Regions from separate parts of the Salinivibrio sp. YCSC6 genome, predicted to be linked through region 2. Evidence: predicted binding sites of a transcription regulator. Region 2 holds the regulator's gene; the other holds the start of a gene.

Region 1 (9,517 bases), 670 kb from region 2:
GGAAAAATCCTACCAATCCCGACATGTAATTTGGTGTCTACCGGAATAATAGACTGACTTGCCGCACGTGTGCGACGCAGATCGGTATGGTAGGCATCGATCACTTGTTGATCATTCATCGACGAGTGAATCGTGGTAATAGTGCCTGACTCAATGCCAAAGTGCTCATCCAGCGCTTTAATCACAGGCACAATGCAGTTGGTGGTACAAGAACCGTTTGAGACGATACGATCATCGCTGGTTAGTGCTTCGTGATTCACACCAAAAATAACCGTACGATCGACATCTTGGCTGGCGGGATGGGAAAACAGTACTTTTTTCGCCCCCGCGGCAATGTGAGCCTCACCATCGGCGCGCGTGCCGAATGTACCGGTACAGTCGAGCACAATATCGACATCAAGGTCGCGCCAAGGCAAAAGGTGGAGTTCGGATAAGTGAAGAAGACGAATGCTGTCAGTAGCAACGAACAGATGTTCTTGATTGAAAGACACCGGCCACCCGAAACGCCCATGGCTGGAGTCATACTGCAGCAGGTGGGCCATCGCTTCTGGTTCCGCGAGTTCATTGATCGCCACCACTTGGATGCGATCCTGTTTGCCGCTTTCATACAAGGCGCGCAATACACTGCGACCTATGCGACCAAATCCATTAATTGCGACTCTTAGTGTCATGTCCATCGGTGCTCGTTTGACAACGCCGCCCAGTGTATCTCAAGCACGTAAAAGACGCACGTCTTATGTGAGGCCAATCACGTGCCTGATCACTCTATCCCATCCAAAAACGCCCGTTTGGCAACAGGCCAAAACGGGCGCGGCAGTGTTATCGCTGTCTCTATCCCGGATAAAAGAGACAGACAGGTCGGAGCTTCCTTAGAAGTGGATATTCATCCCTACCCAGTAGCGACGCTCATCGCTGATATAACCGTAGTCGTCATAGTCCAGCGATTTATCCAGCAGATTGTATATCGCCCCTTGCAACTCAATGGCATCGGTCAGTTGGTAGTTCGCCCCAGCATCCACCATGGTATACGCAGGTTCGATATTGCTGCGCGATGATGGGCCCGTTACCGGATCCATTTCTTTACCACGGTAAGTCACGCTCGCCCATGGGTTGAGTTTTTCGGTCGCTTGCCAATTCACTTCACCATGCGCTAGCGATGTCGGGATCTGGTTAAGTGGCTGCCCTTTATATTCACCGGTTTTTTGTTCCGAGTCGGTATAGGTGTAGCTGGCACTTACATCCACCGTATCACCGATGGGCACGAAAATACTCGCTTCCACCCCTTGGGTAACCGCTTCATCCACATTGACACGATAAGTTGGATCCGAGCCCCATTTGTTTGGTCCCGCAGTACATACGGTATCGGGGCACGTCACACGGGTGATCTTGTCTTTAAAGTCATTGTGGAACACACCAATCGACCCCGTGATGCCGTTATCCCCTTGATAGTTGAGGCTCAGCTCGGTATTCACGGATGTTTCAGGGTCAAGGTCGGGGTTACCGTAGATATTACCGCCACGGCTCACCTGGGCCCAGTTAGGCGTAATTTCGCGAAGCTGCGGAGACTTAAAGCCTGTCGCCACCCCACCTTTTAGTATCCAGTTATCAGTAACTTGATAAACCCCATACAGGCGAGGACTGGCGTGGTAATCGTAGTTTTCATCGTGATCCACACGAAGCCCTAAAGTCACACTCAACGGCTCCAAGACGCGCCATTCGTCCTCAACAAAAATCGCTGATTGCGTATTATCGATACTGGTCTTGGTCGACGCTTGGTTGGAGGTAAAATCTTCCAACTTCGCATAGACAACAGAGCCACCAACCGTCAGGGTATGCGCCTCGAAATCACGCACTAAACTGGTTTTAAATTCGGTATTTTCGATGGTCATTTCGCGGCTTTTATTCCGACTCTGCTCGTATTGCAAATGGCTGTCAGACCATCCCCAGTCCCAATTCCCTTTGTGGCTGACGGCTATCGACTGACGCCGATATTCATTATTGCTGTTCTCACAGCTGCCGCGACAAAGGCTATCGTCACTCGGTACGGAGCGGCCGACATGACCACGGCGATCTTGTGCGTTGACGCCGAGGTCAAGCTCCCAACGGTGCAAATCATTATGATCGTAAGTCAAGGTGGTGGATAAAGAGCGTAATGACTTATCTTCATAGCCGTACTGGATATCATCTTCTTGGCGCTGCGTGTTTTGACCCGTCAGTTTCAATCCTACCTTGTCACTTAACATGCCTGATAGGTAAAAGTTCGCGCTTTGCTCATCGCCCGATGCGCGGTTTTCTTGCATCACGGTGCTCAGCTGCACGTTACCGTGCCAATCTTGTTCACCACGACGCGTAATAATATTGATAACCCCCCCAATCGCATCCGAGCCATACAGGGTTGACATAGGGCCACGAATGACCTCAATGCGTTCAATCGCTTGCAGCGGTGGCAGCCACCCCTGCTCAATACCCGGGCCGTCACTGTTAGGGCGCGTTTCACGGCTTGAGGTTCGTCGGCCATCCACCAAAATCAGGGTATATTTTGAAGCCATGCCGCGAATACTGATGTCCGTCGTATCACCACCGCCAGTCACCACCACACCCGGTACCCGTTTTAATGCGTCGGTCACATCACGATAGTAACGCCCTTCTAACTGATCTCGGCTGATCACACTAATACTGGCAGGTGCTTTGGCAGTCACCTGCTCAAACCCAGAGGCGGTGATCACCATGGTTTCCGTGTTGGCTGCCTCAGCGGCAAAAAGTGAGGCTATAGGCATTCCCGCTAATACCATCCCAACCACAACGGGACGAAGACGACTAGACATATCTTACTCCATTATTTGATAATAATTATCATTTGATTAGTGAGAATTATTCATATTAGAGTAAGGAAACCCAGCCCTAAAACTGGAACAACTTGTTCCAGTTTTAGAACGTGAAATAAGCAAGCATTTATTTCATCTTACTGATAAAAAAGGAAAATAGGATAAGGAAGTATGCAGGACCTTGCCGCTATCCGTGCGTTCGATGCCCTTTGCCGCCATCAAAGCTTGACCGCAGCGGCTGACGCACTCCACCAGCCCAAATCGACCATTAGTCGGCGGCTGGCACAATTAGAAAGTGACCTTGGCCAAGCGTTAACCCAACGGCAGGGAAATCGGTTGGTACTCACTAAAGCCGGCGAAACCTTTTCGCGCTATTGCTCGCAAATTTTGGCCCTGGCTGAGGAAAGCCAAGAAGCCATTCACGGTCTGAATAATGAGCTAAAAGGGCCGATTGAAGTCATTTGCCATCCGGCGCTCATGCGTGGCTGGGCTGGTCCTTTACTGAATCATTTTTTAACCGAGCATCCCAAAGTGTCCATCACCTTAACCAGTGAGCTGAGTGCACAGCGTATCCAAGCGGCTGACATTGTTATCTGGGCCGACGATGTGATGCTCCCCAGCAATTGTCGCACCCAAACACTGGGTCACTGGCACTACGGCATTTACGCCTCGCCCGCGTATGTTCAGGCACATGGTCCGTTTTCACACCCCTCCGCATTAGATGATCAAGCTTGGCTGGATGTGTTTGCGTTGCGCCGACGTGGACTCACACTGTTTCATTCCCATCAGGCTCCCTATCATTTGAGCGCGCTTCCCAGCCGGTTTAACTGCGATATGGTTGCGATTCAAATCGATGCGATTGCCAACGGACAAGGTGTGGGCCTGCTACCCACATGGAATGCTGAAGGGTATCAGACGCATCATCCAGACAAGATTATCCGCTGTTTGCCACAATGGCAGTCGGCCGCGGTACCGATTCGATTATATAGCGCCTCGGGGCGACTGCCTTTGCGCATAGAAACACTGGTGGAGCGATTTATCACTCGCGCTCCCAAAGCGTGGACAGATGCTCAGATGGCCGATGATGTTATGCCTGTAGCTGTCGAATAACGCCTGTCTGCGCAATCGTTTGCTATACCTAGATAGATAGCGCTATGCATCAACTTGCTTGCGTTTGTCACAATTACGAATAGAATAGACGTCTAGAAGTTAAAACATCTGAGATGATCGGCGATCGATTTCGCCTCGTATCGTCGGTATTCTTGATAAACAATGAGAGTGTCACATGGCTAAGCACCTGTTTACTTCAGAGTCTGTCTCTGAAGGCCATCCAGATAAAATCGCAGACCAAATTTCAGACGCCGTTTTGGATGCAATTCTTGAGCAAGATCCAAAAGCGCGCGTTGCCTGCGAAACCTATGTAAAAACCGGCATGGTAATGGTCGGCGGCGAGATCACCACCTCAGCGTGGGTCGATATTGAAGAGCTGACACGCCAAACGGTTCGCGACATTGGCTATGTGCACTCAGACATGGGCTTTGATGCCAACTCGTGCGCGGTGCTCAACACCATTGGTAAGCAGTCGCCAGATATTAACCAAGGTGTTGACCGTGCCGATCCCAAAGATCAAGGCGCAGGCGACCAAGGCATTATGTTTGGTTACGCAACCAACGAAACCAATGTCCTTATGCCTGCCCCGATCACTTACTCGCACCGTTTGGTCGAGCGCCAAGCGCAAGCGCGTAAAGATGGCACCCTAGATTGGTTGCGTCCAGACGCCAAAAGTCAGGTCACTTTTGCGTACGACAACGGCAAGATCGTCGGCATCGATGCGGTTGTGCTTTCTACTCAGCATTGCGACAGCGTCTCTACCGAGACCCTACGTGAAGCGGTGATGGAAGAGATTATCAAGCCTGTTCTTCCTGCCGAATGGCTGACCAAAGAAACCAAGTACTTCATCAACCCAACCGGTCGTTTCGTAATTGGTGGCCCAATGGGCGACTGTGGTCTTACTGGCCGTAAAATTATCGTCGATACCTACGGCGGTGCAGCCCGTCACGGTGGTGGTGCATTCTCCGGTAAAGATCCATCGAAAGTTGACCGCTCAGCCGCCTATGCGGCACGCTATGTGGCGAAAAACATTGTCGCTGCCGGTCTGGCGGACCGCTGTGAAATCCAATTGTCTTACGCGATTGGTGTCGCCGAGCCGACTTCTATCATGGTCGAAACCTTCGGTACCGAAAAAGTGGCCCCTGAAATCATCATCAAGGCGGTGCGTGAAAACTTCGACTTGCGCCCATACGGTCTGCAGGAAATGCTTGATCTGCTACAACCGATTTATAAGCAAACCGCCGCGTATGGTCACTTTGGTCGTGATATTTTCCCTTGGGAAAAAACCGACAAAGCCGAGCTATTGCGCGAATTTGCTAAACTTGGTTAATCTTGGGCTAACGCTCATTGTGCGCAAAGAAAGGAAGGGAAGCAGCGGCTTCCCTTTTTTAATCACCCAGGTGTGATACGTGTTAAATGACGCATGTTACATGACCCCAAGACGTTAACTCGAGTGAGGTAACGATTGCCATGCCCGCAGTCTCTGAACCACTGGCTGATGCCGTTTTTGAACGGGTACGCGAGTGCATTGACACCGCCAACCACCAGCTCGGTATTCAACTGACTTATCCCGACACTAGCCTGTCGCTGCGGGGACGTGCCGCCGGCACGGCGCATCCCAGCCAATGGCGGTTGCGTTTTAATCCCGTGCTGCTTCAACAGTCTCCTCACGTGTTTTTTGAGGAAGTGATCCCGCATGAAGTCTGTCACCTCGTCACCTTCGCATTGTATGGACGCGTTAAGCCTCACGGCTCACAATGGCGTACCTTGATGGAAACCGTGTTTCAGGCACCAGCCAACACCACCCATCAACTCGATATTACCGCCGTTAAAGGCAAAACGTTTGCCTATGCGTGCCACTGCGGGGAAGTGGCCTTGACCGTACGGCGCCACAATAAAGTGCAACGCGGTGAGGCGAGCTACCGATGTAAACGCTGTCACCAAACGCTGATGCCGGTGTCTGCCGTACTCTAGTCGCGTTTTTCTCGTCTTGGTTTTTTTCGTGTCTGTCCCCATATCAACACAAGCCTCCCAGTCACAGAACAGCGTGTTACACTGGCAACTTATTGATCACGGAACTCAAGCATTATGCGTATTCCTCGAATTTATCACCCAGACCCTTTGCCATCGCAAGGCGATGTGACGCTCACCGACGATGCAGCCAATCACATTGGACGCGTATTGCGCATGCAGCCAGGCCAAGCCGTGCTGCTTTTTGATGGCAGTGGCGCTCAGTTTCCCGCCACTTTAAGCGATGTCACTAAAAAACAGGTGTCCGTGACCATCAGTGCACGAGACGATCACAGTGTAGAATCGCCACTTGACCTCGAGCTTGGACAAGTGATCTCGCGCGGCGAGAAAATGGAGTTCACCATTCAAAAATCGGTCGAACTGGGCGTCAATGTGATCACTCCGCTGATATCAGCGCGGTGCGGCGTGAAGCTCAATGCAGAACGACTCGAGAAAAAACGCCAACAATGGCAAAAGATCGCCATTGGCGCCTGCGAACAAAGCGGCCGTAATCGCGTCCCAGAAGTTCGTCCTGTGATGATGTTGGAGGCGTGGAGCCAAGAAGCCTTTGCCGGACTGAAGCTCAACCTACATCCTCGCGCCCCGTATTCCATTAATACGCTGCCAGAACGTCCATCGAAGCTACGCTTGTTGATAGGCCCCGAAGGGGGACTGTCCGATGAAGAAATCGCTATGACGCGCGATTGTGACTTTAAAGAAATTTTACTCGGCCCCCGCGTATTGCGGACTGAAACCGCCGCACTGACGGCCATTACCGCTTTGCAGGTTCGTTTCGGTGATTTGGGTTAGTTGGCGAACAGGAGAATCAAGATGAAAATTGGTGTAGTGATGGATCCGATCTCGGCCATCAATGTAAAAAAAGATTCCACGTTTGCCATGATGTTGGCAGCACAAAAACGCGGTTGGGAAGTGCATTATATCAACATGGATGATATGTCGATGTTGCAAGGTGCGCCGTACGCGAAAACCCATCAAGTCTCGCTACAAGACGATCCGAACGATTGGTATCAAATTACCCACACTCAAACACAGCCACTGAGTGCGTTTGATGCCATCCTGATGCGTAAAGATCCTCCGTTTGATACCGAATACATTTACGCGACCTATATGCTCGAGCGTGCCGAGCAGGCGGGAGTATTGATTGTTAACAAACCGCAGAGCTTGCGCGATTGCAATGAAAAGCTGTATACCGCCTGGTTCCCAGAACACACTCCGACCACATTAGTGACCCGTCGTGCCGACGAGATCAAAGCATTCCAAGCCGAACATGGCGATGTGATTTTAAAACCGCTCGATGGCATGGGCGGCGCATCTATCTTTCGAGTCAAACAAGGCGATCCGAACCTGTCGGTAATTATTGAAACCCTGACCGAGCACGGCAGCCGTTTTTGCATGGCGCAAACTTTCGTGCCTGATATCAGCAATGGCGATAAACGTATCTTAGTGGTCGATGGTGAGCCGGTGCCGTACTGCTTGGCGCGTATTCCTGCCGATGGCGAAACACGTGGTAACCTTGCCGCTGGTGGACGTGGTGAAGCCCGCCCCTTATCCCCTACCGATTGGGGGATTGCGCGCGCGGTTGCGCCAACACTTAAAGAGAAAGGCTTAATTTTTGTCGGCCTTGATGTCATTGGCGACAAGCTGACTGAAATCAACGTCACCAGCCCCACCTGCATCCGCGAAATTGATGCAGCGTATGATATCTCGATTGGTGATTTGCTGATGGATGCTATTGCAACACGTTGCCAAGGGTAAGTCAGTGGGCGCATATAATGCGCCTATTTTCACCTAACTTTGTTTTTTTAGCGCATACTCAAAGTACGCGCCTCAACGGGAGAACGGCGATATGAATCTGAAAAATCATTTTTTAGTCGCAATGCCAAGCATGACCGATAGCCGTTTTCAACATGGTGTGATTTACGTGTGTGAGCATAACGATGACGGCGCGATGGGATTGATGATCAATCAGCCTATCAATATCTCGGTGGGCAAAATGCTCGACCAAATCGAGGTTGAGCGCCAGCTTCCGCTCTCACAAGCCAAAGATAGCCTGGCGCAACCCGTACTGTTTGGTGGCCCAGTGTCGGAAGATCGCGGCTTTGTGCTCCACCGTGCAGATCGAAGCTTTGGCACGAGCATCCCACTGTCTGATGATCTTGCGGTCACTACTTCCAAAGACATACTGTCTATTTTGGGGACCGATGAGCAGCCCGACCAATTTATTGTCGCGCTCGGCTATGCCGGGTGGGAGCCCGGGCAGCTTGAGCTGGAGTTAGCCGAAAACAGCTGGTTAACCTTGGAAGCCGATCCCAAAGTGATTTTTGACACTCCCCTTAGTGAGCGTTGGCAAAAAGCCCTTGATCAACTGGGGATCAACGCGGCGAATTTATCTTCAGAAATAGGACACGCATGACTTCACACACCGTGCTTGGGTTTGATTATGGCGTCAAAAGTATTGGCGTTGCGATCGGTCAATCGTTAACGGGAACTGCACGCCCTCTATGTGCATTAAAAGCCCGCGATGGGATCCCCAATTGGGAAGAGATCGCGTCATTACTCAAAGAGTGGCAACCCGATGTTTTGGTGGTCGGCTTGCCACTTGACTTGAATGGCGAACCACTAGAGACCATCACCCCGCGCGCCCGCAAGTTTGCCAACCGTCTGCATGGGCGTTTTGGTTATCCTGTCGAGCTGCACGACGAACGGCTTTCAACCCGAGAAGCCCGTGCAGCATTGTTTGAACGTGGTGGCTATAAGGCGCTACAAAAAGGCGCGGTCGATGCACAATCTGCGGTGGTGATTATCGAAAGTTGGTTTGAACGCCAATACGCCGATTAATCCAGCGAGCCCGCTCTTTCAATCCGTACATGATCCAGTGCGCTGCCCGGCGCACTGTGCTTAGCACCGGTTTTGATCATCAACTTTAATTCATTGGCCGAGTCGGCATGTCGCAGCGCCTCATCCTCGCTGATACTCCCTTGTACATAAAGCGCATACAGCGATTGATCAAAGGTCTGCATACCAAAATGCTCCCCGCTCAACATGGCTTTTTTCAACGCGTGTAGTTCACCATTACGGATAAGCTCTGCCACATGCGCGTTATTGATCAATAATTCAAAGGCACCATGCCGCCCAACCCCATTCACACCCGGTACCAATTGTTGAGCGATAACACCTTTTAAGTTCATCGACAAATCAAACAAAAAGGTCTCTCGCTGTGCTTTAGGCATCAAGTGTAATGCCCGCTCCAGTGCTTGATAGGCGTTATTCGCATGTAAGGTGGCCAAGCAAAGATGGCCCGTTTCCGCAAACTGAAGCGCGAAGTTCATGGTTTCTGGCGTTCGTATTTCACCAATTACCACCATATCTGGCGCTTGCCTGAGCGCATTTTTTAGCGCTGTTTCATAATCCTGGGTATCGATACCAATTTCGCGTTGGCTGACAATGCATTGCTGATGCTCATGAACAAATTCAATCGGATCTTCAACCGTTAGGATATGGCCTTGCCCATAGTGATTACGAAACCCCATCATCGCTGCCATGGTTGTCGA
Region 2 (9,517 bases):
GACCACAGACTTTTTTATGCAAAGCCGCAGCTAATGCTTGCTGTTGCATTGATAATATTATTACTATTGAAGGTCGCACTGACGCGACCCAACAACGCAAAGGAATTGCCATGAAAGACGAAACCCTCTCGATTCATCACGGCTACCAGACCGACCCCACCACCAAATCGGTGGCAACGCCCATCTATCAAACCGTCGCTTACGAGTTTGACAATGCGCAACATGGTGCTGACCTGTTTAATCTTGATGTGCCGGGCAATATCTACTCACGGATAATGAACCCGACCAACGACGTGTTGGAGCAACGGGTGGCGGCATTAGAAGGCGGTATTGCCGGACTGTGTGTCAGTGCCGGTGCGGCGGCCATCACCTATGCGATTCAAACCCTCGCCAAAGCCGGTGATAACATCGTCGCCACACCACAGCTTTACGGTGGCACCTATACCTTGTTTGCCCACATGCTCCCCGAGCAAGGCATCGATGTGCGTTTTGCCGCGAGTGACGACGCCAGTGCGATTGAGGCGCTGATTGATGACAACACCAAAGCAGTCTATTGCGAGTCGATTGGTAACCCGGCCGGCAATATCGCCGACATTGAAGGCTTAGCCAAGGTTGCCCATGCGCATGGGGTTCCGTTGGTGGTCGATAATACCGTGGCCACACCGGTTTTGTGTAAACCGATTGAGCATGGGGCCGATATCGTGGTGCACTCACTCACCAAGTACATTGGCGGTCATGGCACCACCCTTGGCGGTATGATTGTCGATGGCGGCACCTTTGACTGGGTAGCACATCAAGCCCGATTCCCGCAATTCTCACAACCGGAGCCTGCCTATCACGGCGTGGTTTATAGTGAGACGTTTGGCCCAGCCGCATTTATTGCCCGCGCACGTACGGTGCCGCTACGTAACAGTGGCGCGGCACTCTCGCCGATGAACGCTTTTATGTTGATGCAAGGGTTAGAAACCTTGAGCCTGCGTATGGAGCGCCATTGCGAGAACGCCAAAGCCGTGGCCGATTACTTAGCCAATCACCCCGCCGTGGCGTGGGTGAACTATGCAGGCCTTGAAACGCATCCGCATTATTCGCGCGCCCAAACGCTGATCCGCGGTGGATTGCCCGCGTCACTGTTGTCGTTTGGCTTAAAAGGTGGCTTTGATGAGGGTGTGCGCTTTTACGATGCACTGAATTTATTTAAACGTCTGGTGAACATTGGCGATGCCAAGTCGCTCGCGTGTCATCCTGCTTCGACCACTCATCGTCAGTTAAACGAGCAGGAGCAGGCCGCAGCCGGCGTCACACCAGAAATGATCCGTCTTTGTGTCGGCATTGAGCATATTGATGACATCATTGCCGACCTTGAGCAGGCCTTGAGTTTGGCGAAATAACCCAAAGAAGGTTATCGCATTCCGGGCCGACCTATTGTTGTACGACTAATTGTGGATAGAAGAGATGTCACTACCCCATGTAATACTGACGGTGCTAAGCAACTGCGAGGCCACGGGTTACGATATTACCAAGGCGTTTTCCACTAGCATTAGCTATGTATGGAAAGCCAGCCATCAGCAAGTGTATCGCGAGCTTACCAAGCTCGCAGAAAAAGGGGCGGTGAGCTGCCGCTTGGAGCCACAGATGGGTAAGCCCGATCGCAAGGTCTATGCCATTACGCCGGTCGGCACTGACATGTTGCAAACTTGGCTACTTAGTGAGCCAAAACTTGCCCCCGAACGGGATGAGTATGTCGCACGTCTGTTGAGCTGTGAGGTGCTCGACCCGTCCCCTATGCTGGATCATGTTAATCAGTTAATTGCCGAATCGCAGCAACTCCTCAACCATTACGCCATGATTGAGCAACGCGAATTTGGTCAAGCCAGCCCGCTTACCAATCAGCAGCGCCTGCTGCGTTTAGCCTTGCGTCGTACCATTCATCAACGCCGCGCTTGGCTTGCTTGGGCACAGGAGGTACGCGACGAATTGACTATGCTAGCGCCTCACGAACCTTGCTCGGCATAAATTGCAAACCACACAACACGCAACCTCAAAACGCCCCATTGTGGGCGTTTTTTTATGAGACAGCGGCAAGCGGACGCACGCCCAAGGTATGGCACAAAGCATAGGTGAGCTCGGCACGATTCAAGGTGTAGAAATGGAAATCCTTCACCCCTTCCCGACTGAGGACACGCACCATGTCGATCGCAATCGAGGCCCCAACCATCTGACGCGTAACAGGATCATCCTCTAGGCCTTGGTATTGTTTGTGCATCCATTGCGGCACGCGCACATTGGTCACCTTGGCAAAGCGCGACGCCTGCTTAAAGTTGGAGACCGGCAAAATCCCCGGCACAATTTCGACATCAATGCCCGTCGCCACACAACGATCACGAAAGCGCAAATAGCTTTCGACATCGAAGAAAAACTGGGTAATCGCCCGGCTGGCTCCCGCATCCACTTTGCGCTTGAGGTTAATTAAATCCGCTTGGGCGCTTTTCGCTTCTGGGTGCACTTCGGGATAAGCGGCGACCGAAATATCAAAATCATGCTCTTCTTTGAGCAAGCGCACCAAATCAACCGCATACATATCGGGCTTTTTCTCTGGCGAGGGTAAGTCACCACGCAACGCCACAATGTCACGAATGCCGTTTTGCCAATAGTCGCGGGCGATATGACGCAGCTCGTCTTCACTGGCGTCAATGCAGGTCAAATGTGGCGCCGCGGCGATACCCGTTTGTTCATGAATACTTTTCACAATGTCGTGGGTGCGATCGCGCTCGCCTGAATTGGCGCCGTAGGTCACTGACATAAATTTAGGTTTGAGCGCTTTTAAGCGATGCACGGAGTTCCAAAGTGTCTCCTCCATGGTTGGGGTACTCGGCGGAAAAAACTCAAATGAGACGTTAATGTCGCCATTTAGGTCAGCAATGTTCTGATTCAGTGCATCAATGTGGCCCGCGTGCGTGTAGCTCATACCCTCTCCCTGCAACCAATATGGTGTGTGCGATGATGTGTGTTTTGATTTATACGTTTAGACGTCCATATGTCTAAAGATTGGCGTTATCCGGCGAGAATGTCAACGATACATTAATGAAAAAAACTCATAACGTTATGAATCAGGCCGTCAGGATCAGTATGGTGGAAAAGCCGTCGATGCGTGGCAGAAAAAAGGCTGCTCAACGCATCATTGAGCAGCCTAGTCAACGTGGAATATAAATGCGCTAGCTAGTGGAGACGTCCAATCAAACGGTTAAGATCGGATTGAATCGCGCCTGCGGTGACATCACGCCCCGCGCCGGGGCCACGAATGACCAATGGATTTTCGCGATACCATTGGCTCTCAATCGCAAAGACATTGTCACACGGCAGTAGATGCGCCAGCGGGTGCTCAATCGGCAGAGTTTCTAAGCTGACTTGCGCTTTACCTTGGCCGTCTAAACGCGCCACATAACGTAGCACCGAGCGGTCGCGTTGTGCTTTCATTAAGCGTTCATGCAGCACCTCATCCATTTGGCTGGCGTTATCTAAAAAACCGTCCAAAGAAAGCGCTTGCAGCGCCTCTGGCACTAACGACTCCACTTTCACTTGTTCCGGCTCTAACGCCATACCGGCCTCACGCGCTAATATCACCAGCTTGCGCACCACATCCGCGCCGGAGAGATCTTCACGCGGATCAGGCTCGGTTAACCCTTGCTGCCAAGCTTGCTCAAGCAGCACACTAAACGGAACCTCGCCGCTAAATTGTAAAAATAGCCACGAGAGTGTGCCGGAGAAAATGCCGGATAAAGCTAGGATCTGATCGCCACTTTCCTGTAAATCTTGTACCGCGTAGTTAATGGGTAATCCCGCCCCGACGGTCGCGTTGTAGAGCCAATGCCGTCCAGTTTTGGCAAAGGCCTGCTGAATAGCATGATATTGCTCTGCCGGTGCCGCCCCCGCTTCTTTATTCGCCGAAATCAAATGAAAGCCATGTTCGGCAAGGCGCGGATACAAGTATGCGAGTGATGCACTGGCAGTGACATCCAGCACAATCACATCGTCATAGGGATGATTGAGCAGGCGGGTAAGCCACTCGTCATCAAAATACGGCTCGCTTTTGTCATCGAATCCGTCTAACACACGGCTAGGATCGATACCGGCAAAATCCAGCCATTGGTTGCGACTATCCACCACAGAGATCAATGAGACCCCTTTACCATGGCGCTTCTCCAACGCTGTTTTTTGCTCGGCAAAGAGGCTGAGCCAGCGGGTACCAATGTTACCTTTTCCCACTAACACCAAACCGATGCGGCGCTGAGCCTGAAACAGCGCATCGTGCATCCCCGCCACCAAGGCTTGGGTCTGCATTTGACGCAAAATCGCAACTAAGCTAAGCCCAGACGCCGACTCACTCATAAACTCGACAGGGTGTGCTTTCAGCTGTTGGTAAAAGCCGTGGCAATGGACGGGGTTATTGACCACACCGGCCCCCACTGCCGCCACCATGCTAAAGCCCTCACGCAAACGCAATTCCGCAGACAGGCCCGCATCCTGAATCTGTGCCATCACGGTATCGATCACTTCTGCACTGAATGCCAATTGAATGCGATGCTGGTCATCACGGTAATCGACAGCCAGAGGTTGCAGCTTGAGCTGAGTCAGAGTGCGGCTTAGCTCCTGCTTAAACGCCTGAAAGTCGAGGCCGCGTGCGACATCAAACTGCAACAGACAGACATCATCTAGCGCCGTAATGATCTTTGCACCACGCCCAGAGGCGAGCACACGTTCGATACGGGTTGAGCCACTGTCAGGTGCATGCGTACAGCGTAAGGTAAGATCGGTGGCACTCTGCGCCACCGGCTGTAAGGTGCGGCTATGGAGCACAGGGGCAGCAAGACGTGCCAGCTCAGCCGCCTCATCCAATCGAATCAAAGGTAACAAACAGGCATTATCGACATGACGCGGGTCAGCACTGTACACTCCAGCCACGTCACTCCAAATCGTCACCCGACTCACCCCGGCCAAGGCACCTAAAATGGTTGCCGAGTAGTCGGAGCCATTGCGGCCAAGCAGCACGGTTTCTCCCGCTTGGTTTTGTGCCATAAAGCCCGTGATCACCACTTGGGTGTGGGCATATTGGGATAACTGGTTGTTCAGCAATGGCCAAGACGCTCCCCGATCAACTTCTGGCTGCGCTGCTCGCTCTGCACGTAGACACAGACGTGAGTCCAACATTACAGCGGGTTGCTGGTGCTGGCTAAGCAAGCTCGCCAGTAAGCGGGCCGACCATACCTCGCCAAACCCTTGAATACGCGCCTTATCTGCGTCAGTCAGCGAGCCCTCTCCCAAGGTCGCAATCGTGGCGATGTCAGCATACAAGGCATCGACAAGGCGCTGCTTGTCTTCACCATCAATAAGATTTTCAATTAAATCTTGCTGAAAGCCGCGCAAGGTCTGTAGCGTTTCATGGGCGAGGCGACCGTCTTTGTTGAGCTGAGCCAGATAAGCAATTAATTGGTTGGTGGTTTTGCCTGCCGCGGAGACCACAATCAAATCTTGGCGGCCCGCGTGGGCGGTCAATACATCGACAACCCGACGATAGCAGGCGGGCGACGCTAAGCTGCTGCCGCCAAATTTATGAAGTTGTCGTTGTGCTTCAGGGGACGTCTCCGTCGATTGCGCATGCATGACAAGGTCTCTCTTTGTCTAACCAAATATCAGGGTAAAGCAAGGAACAGCGCCGTAACGTTGTTCAGGTTACGCGGCCAATGCCGCAAAAGCGTTGGCCAAATCAGCGATGAGATCATCCGCATCTTCCAATCCGATTGAAAAGCGCAGCAAGGTCGGTGCGATACCCGCTTCCGCTTGCGCCGCATCACTCATCGCCCGATGTGTCATGGAGCCTGGGTGTGTGACCAAGCTTTCTACACCGCCTAACGACTCTGCTAAAGCAAATAGCGAAAGGCCTGCGATAAAACGCGCCACCCCGTCACTGTCGGTATCCAATTCCAAGCTCAGCATACTACCAAAGCCTGATTGCTGACGGGCAGCAATTTCGTGACCCGGATGGGTCGTGAGTCCCGGATAATAGAGTTGGCGCACAGCAGGAACCGTTTGCAAATAGGCGAGTACCGCTTGCGTGTTTTGCTGGTGTTGTTTAACCCGTGCGCCTAAGGTACGCAACCCTCGCAATGTCATATAACTGTCAAACGCGTTGCCCGTGGCTCCTATACAGTTGCCCCACCACGCTAAGGTTTCGGCAAGTTCACTGGTTGCTGCAATAACCGCGCCACCGACAATATCAGAATGCCCATTAATAAATTTGGTGGTCGAATGCACCACCATGTCGGCCCCTAGCGCAAGTGGTTGCTGTAAAGCAGGAGATAAAAAAGTGTTGTCGACCACCACCCAAGCGCCGACTTGATGCGCTTGTTGGCAAATATCGGCAATATCGACCACGCGCAGCAGGGGGTTAGATGGAGTTTCCACCAGCACCAACGTCGGTGATTCTGCCAAGGCGCTCGCCAAGGCGTCTGGATCGGATTGGTCGACAAATTTAACCTGCCAAATTCCCTGCTTGGCTCGGGACTCAAGCAAGCGATACGTGCCACCATAACAGTCATGCGGGGCCACAATTTTGTCACCCGCATTCAATAGCGATAACACCAAATTAATCGCGGACATCCCGCAGTTGGTTACCACGGCCCCCGCGCCCCCTTCTAAGTCAGTCAATGCTTGCTCTAGCTGGGCGCGGGTCGGATTCCCTCCGCGTGCATAGTCATAGGTGGGCACATCCCCCAACGCGGGAAAGCGATAATTGGTCGAGAGATATAAAGGGGGAACCACCGCATGATGTTGCGTGTCGGTGCCAATGCCAGTTCTTACAGCGATGGTGTCAGTTTTTTTTCGGGTCATGGTTCATCCTTGCGATGTGGTGCGCGAGCCAGCGTTGTTATCCTCACCTTACCCTGCACTTTTTGAGACGTCAACACTTCTAGACGTCTATACAGCTTTGCATGTGGCGGTTAATATAGCTAGAATCTCCGCAGCATCATTCTGGGTATTCAATAATCAAGATAGGTGAGACATGGCGCAGTGGAACGGCGATTACATTAATCCGTATGCCGAGCATGGTAAGAAAAAGGAGCAGGTGAAAAAAATCACCGTTTCTATCCCACTTAAAGTTTTAAAAATTCTCACTGACGAGCGGACACGCCGTCAGGTTAATAACCTGCGTCACGCGACCAACAGTGAGCTGCTGTGTGAAGCATTTTTGCATGCTTATACCGGCCAGCCATTGCCAACCGATGACGATATTCGCAAAGACAAGCCTGACAGCATTCCTGCTGAAGCGCGTCAGATCATGAAAGAACTAGGTATCGAGTTCGACGATAGCGAATACTAAAAAAACCCGCCGATTGGCGGGTTTTTTGTCATCATCGGTGCTCGGCACAACCTTTTCAGGTTTTATGAGAGCACGTTTTTCCTAACGCTCACGCATTATGCCTTGTCGAGCATGTTACGCCTTGTCGAGCATATAGTTGTCTGGCATCTCGATACGGGCGACGCCAGTTTCAACCGCTGCAAGTGCCACCGCGCGAGCCACGCGTGGCAATAAGCGTGCATCCATTGGCTTAGGAATAATGTAATCCGGGCCAAAATGCAGCGCATCAACACCTGCCGCGTCCAATACCGATTGTGGGACAGGCTCTTTCGCCAAACCACGGATCGCCTCAACGGCCGCCAGTTTCATTGCATCATTAATTTCACTGGCACGCACATCCAACGCTCCACGAAAAATAAACGGGAAGCAGAGTACGTTGTTGACTTGGTTTGGATAATCCGAGCGCCCTGTTCCCATGATCAAATCATCACGGACTTGATGCGCGACCTCTGGATTAATTTCAGGGTCTGGGTTCGAGCAAGCAAAAACAACCGGCTTATCGGCCATCAGTTTTAGTGCCTCTGGCGAGAGCAAGTCTGGCCCTGACACACCCACAAACAAATCAGCGCCCTCAATCACATCTTCGAGGGTACGTTTGTCGGTATTGTTGGCAAACAATTGCTTGTACTTATTGATGTCGTCACGACGGGTGTGGATCACGCCTTTGCGATCCAGCATGTAGATTTTTTCGCGTTGCGCGCCACATTTGATCAATAGCTCCATGCAGGCAACAGCCGCTGCACCAGCACCAAGGCACACAATGGTGGCTTCACGAATATCTTTGCCTTGCAGCTCAAGAGCATTCAGCATACCCGCCGCGGTAACAATCGCGGTACCGTGCTGATCATCGTGAAAAACAGGTACTTCACAACGTTCAATCAGCTGTTTTTCAATTTCAAAGCAATCCGGCGCTTTGATGTCTTCAAGGTTAATGCCCCCAAAGGTATCCGCGATGTTCGCAACGGTATCCACGAATTCATCGATAGTACGGTGTTTGACTTCAATGTCGATCGAGTCCAAGCCAGCAAAACGCTTGAACAATAAAGCTTTACCTTCCATGACGGGCTTTGAGGCCATTGGCCCTAAGTTACCCAATCCCAAAATGGCGGTACCGTTTGAGATCACCGCAACCATGTTGCCCTTTGCGGTGTATTGATACACAGCGTCTGGGTTTTGAGCGATTTCACGGACCGGCTCTGCAACGCCTGGGCTGTATGCCAACGCCAGATCCGCCGCCGAGTCAGCAGGCTTGCTCAATTCAACAGAGATTTTTCCGGGAGTAGGGTATGCATGATAATCCAGCGCTTGCTGGCGTTTATCGTCCGACATGTAGTGTTCCTAGTTATTATCGTGAAGGGATGCACCAATATCAGCTGGGAAGGCTGCTGATATCAGCAACGCTATACTCAAACCACAGGGTAGATTCGAGCAAGATAAACGATGTTAACGCAGTGGCTAAAGGTCCACCAGTCTAAAACGGCCCCGAACGTTAACCTCCGACCTCTAGACGTTAAAAAGGTGACGACGGGATCAAAAAAGGGGCGCTTTCGCACCCCTTTTTCGCATTCGGCTGTTAGCGGCTTATTTTTTGCTGCTAAGGGCACCGAAACGCTTCTTAAAGCGGTCAACACGACCACCGGTGTCAACGATACGTTGCTTACCAGTGTAGAATGGGTGACATTTGTCACACACGTCTAGGTTGATGTCTTTACCAAGAGTGGTGTTGAACGCGAATTCGTTACCGCAAGAACACTTAGCAGTGACAGCTTTGTACTCTGGATGGATACCAGCTTTCATAGGGATAACCTCATAGTGAAGGCCGTGTCGCTCTCCCGATCCTAAGCCGGGCACCACACGTCGTTAACAAACATTTTCTAAGGCGCGCAATTCTAATCAAGCGACCTCGATTTCGCAACTTTTTTGTGCAGTCGCCCATCACCTTGTATCCAACAACAAGGCTTTGCCTACCTGGGTCAAGCCGTTACACTGAGCGTCTTGTTAGCCGATAAGATGTTGTGATGGAACAGTTTGCACAAGTGGCCTTACCGGTCCCGCTGGCGAAAACTTTTGATTACCGGATTACCGAACACGTCCCTGTGGTGG

Evidence for each region. Region 2 encodes MetJ, which represses methionine synthesis genes. Its sites were predicted from a motif close to TTAGACNTNTANANGTCTAA; they were not measured.
Region 1: the regulator MetJ is predicted to act here: its motif matches at 4,020-4,039, upstream of metK (methionine adenosyltransferase).

Annotation. Positions count from the first base shown of each region.
Region 1 is NZ_CP039516.1:400,700-410,216, reverse strand. Features, by position in the region: gene epd (erythrose-4-phosphate dehydrogenase) at 1-671, opposite strand, end outside; gene E8E00_RS01830 (ligand-gated channel protein) at 870-2,825, opposite strand; gene E8E00_RS01825 (LysR family transcriptional regulator) at 2,997-3,935, shown strand; gene metK (methionine adenosyltransferase) at 4,111-5,265, shown strand; gene E8E00_RS01815 (SprT family zinc-dependent metalloprotease) at 5,406-5,909, shown strand; gene rsmE (16S rRNA (uracil(1498)-N(3))-methyltransferase) at 6,024-6,755, shown strand; gene gshB (glutathione synthase) at 6,777-7,721, shown strand; gene E8E00_RS01805 (YqgE/AlgH family protein) at 7,813-8,379, shown strand; gene ruvX (Holliday junction resolvase RuvX) at 8,376-8,804, shown strand; gene E8E00_RS01795 (PilT/PilU family type 4a pilus ATPase) at 8,801-9,517, opposite strand, start outside.
Region 2 is NZ_CP039516.1:2,680,627-2,690,143, forward strand. Features, by position in the region: gene E8E00_RS12485 (O-acetylhomoserine aminocarboxypropyltransferase/cysteine synthase family protein) at 111-1,388, shown strand; gene E8E00_RS12490 (PadR family transcriptional regulator) at 1,453-2,013, shown strand; gene metF (methylenetetrahydrofolate reductase) at 2,066-2,965, opposite strand; gene E8E00_RS12500 (bifunctional aspartate kinase/homoserine dehydrogenase II) at 3,217-5,658, opposite strand; gene metB (cystathionine gamma-synthase) at 5,728-6,885, opposite strand; gene metJ (met regulon transcriptional regulator MetJ) at 7,058-7,375, shown strand; gene E8E00_RS12515 (malic enzyme-like NAD(P)-binding protein) at 7,490-8,743, opposite strand; gene rpmE (50S ribosomal protein L31) at 8,996-9,211, opposite strand; gene priA (primosomal protein N') at 9,430-9,517, shown strand, end outside.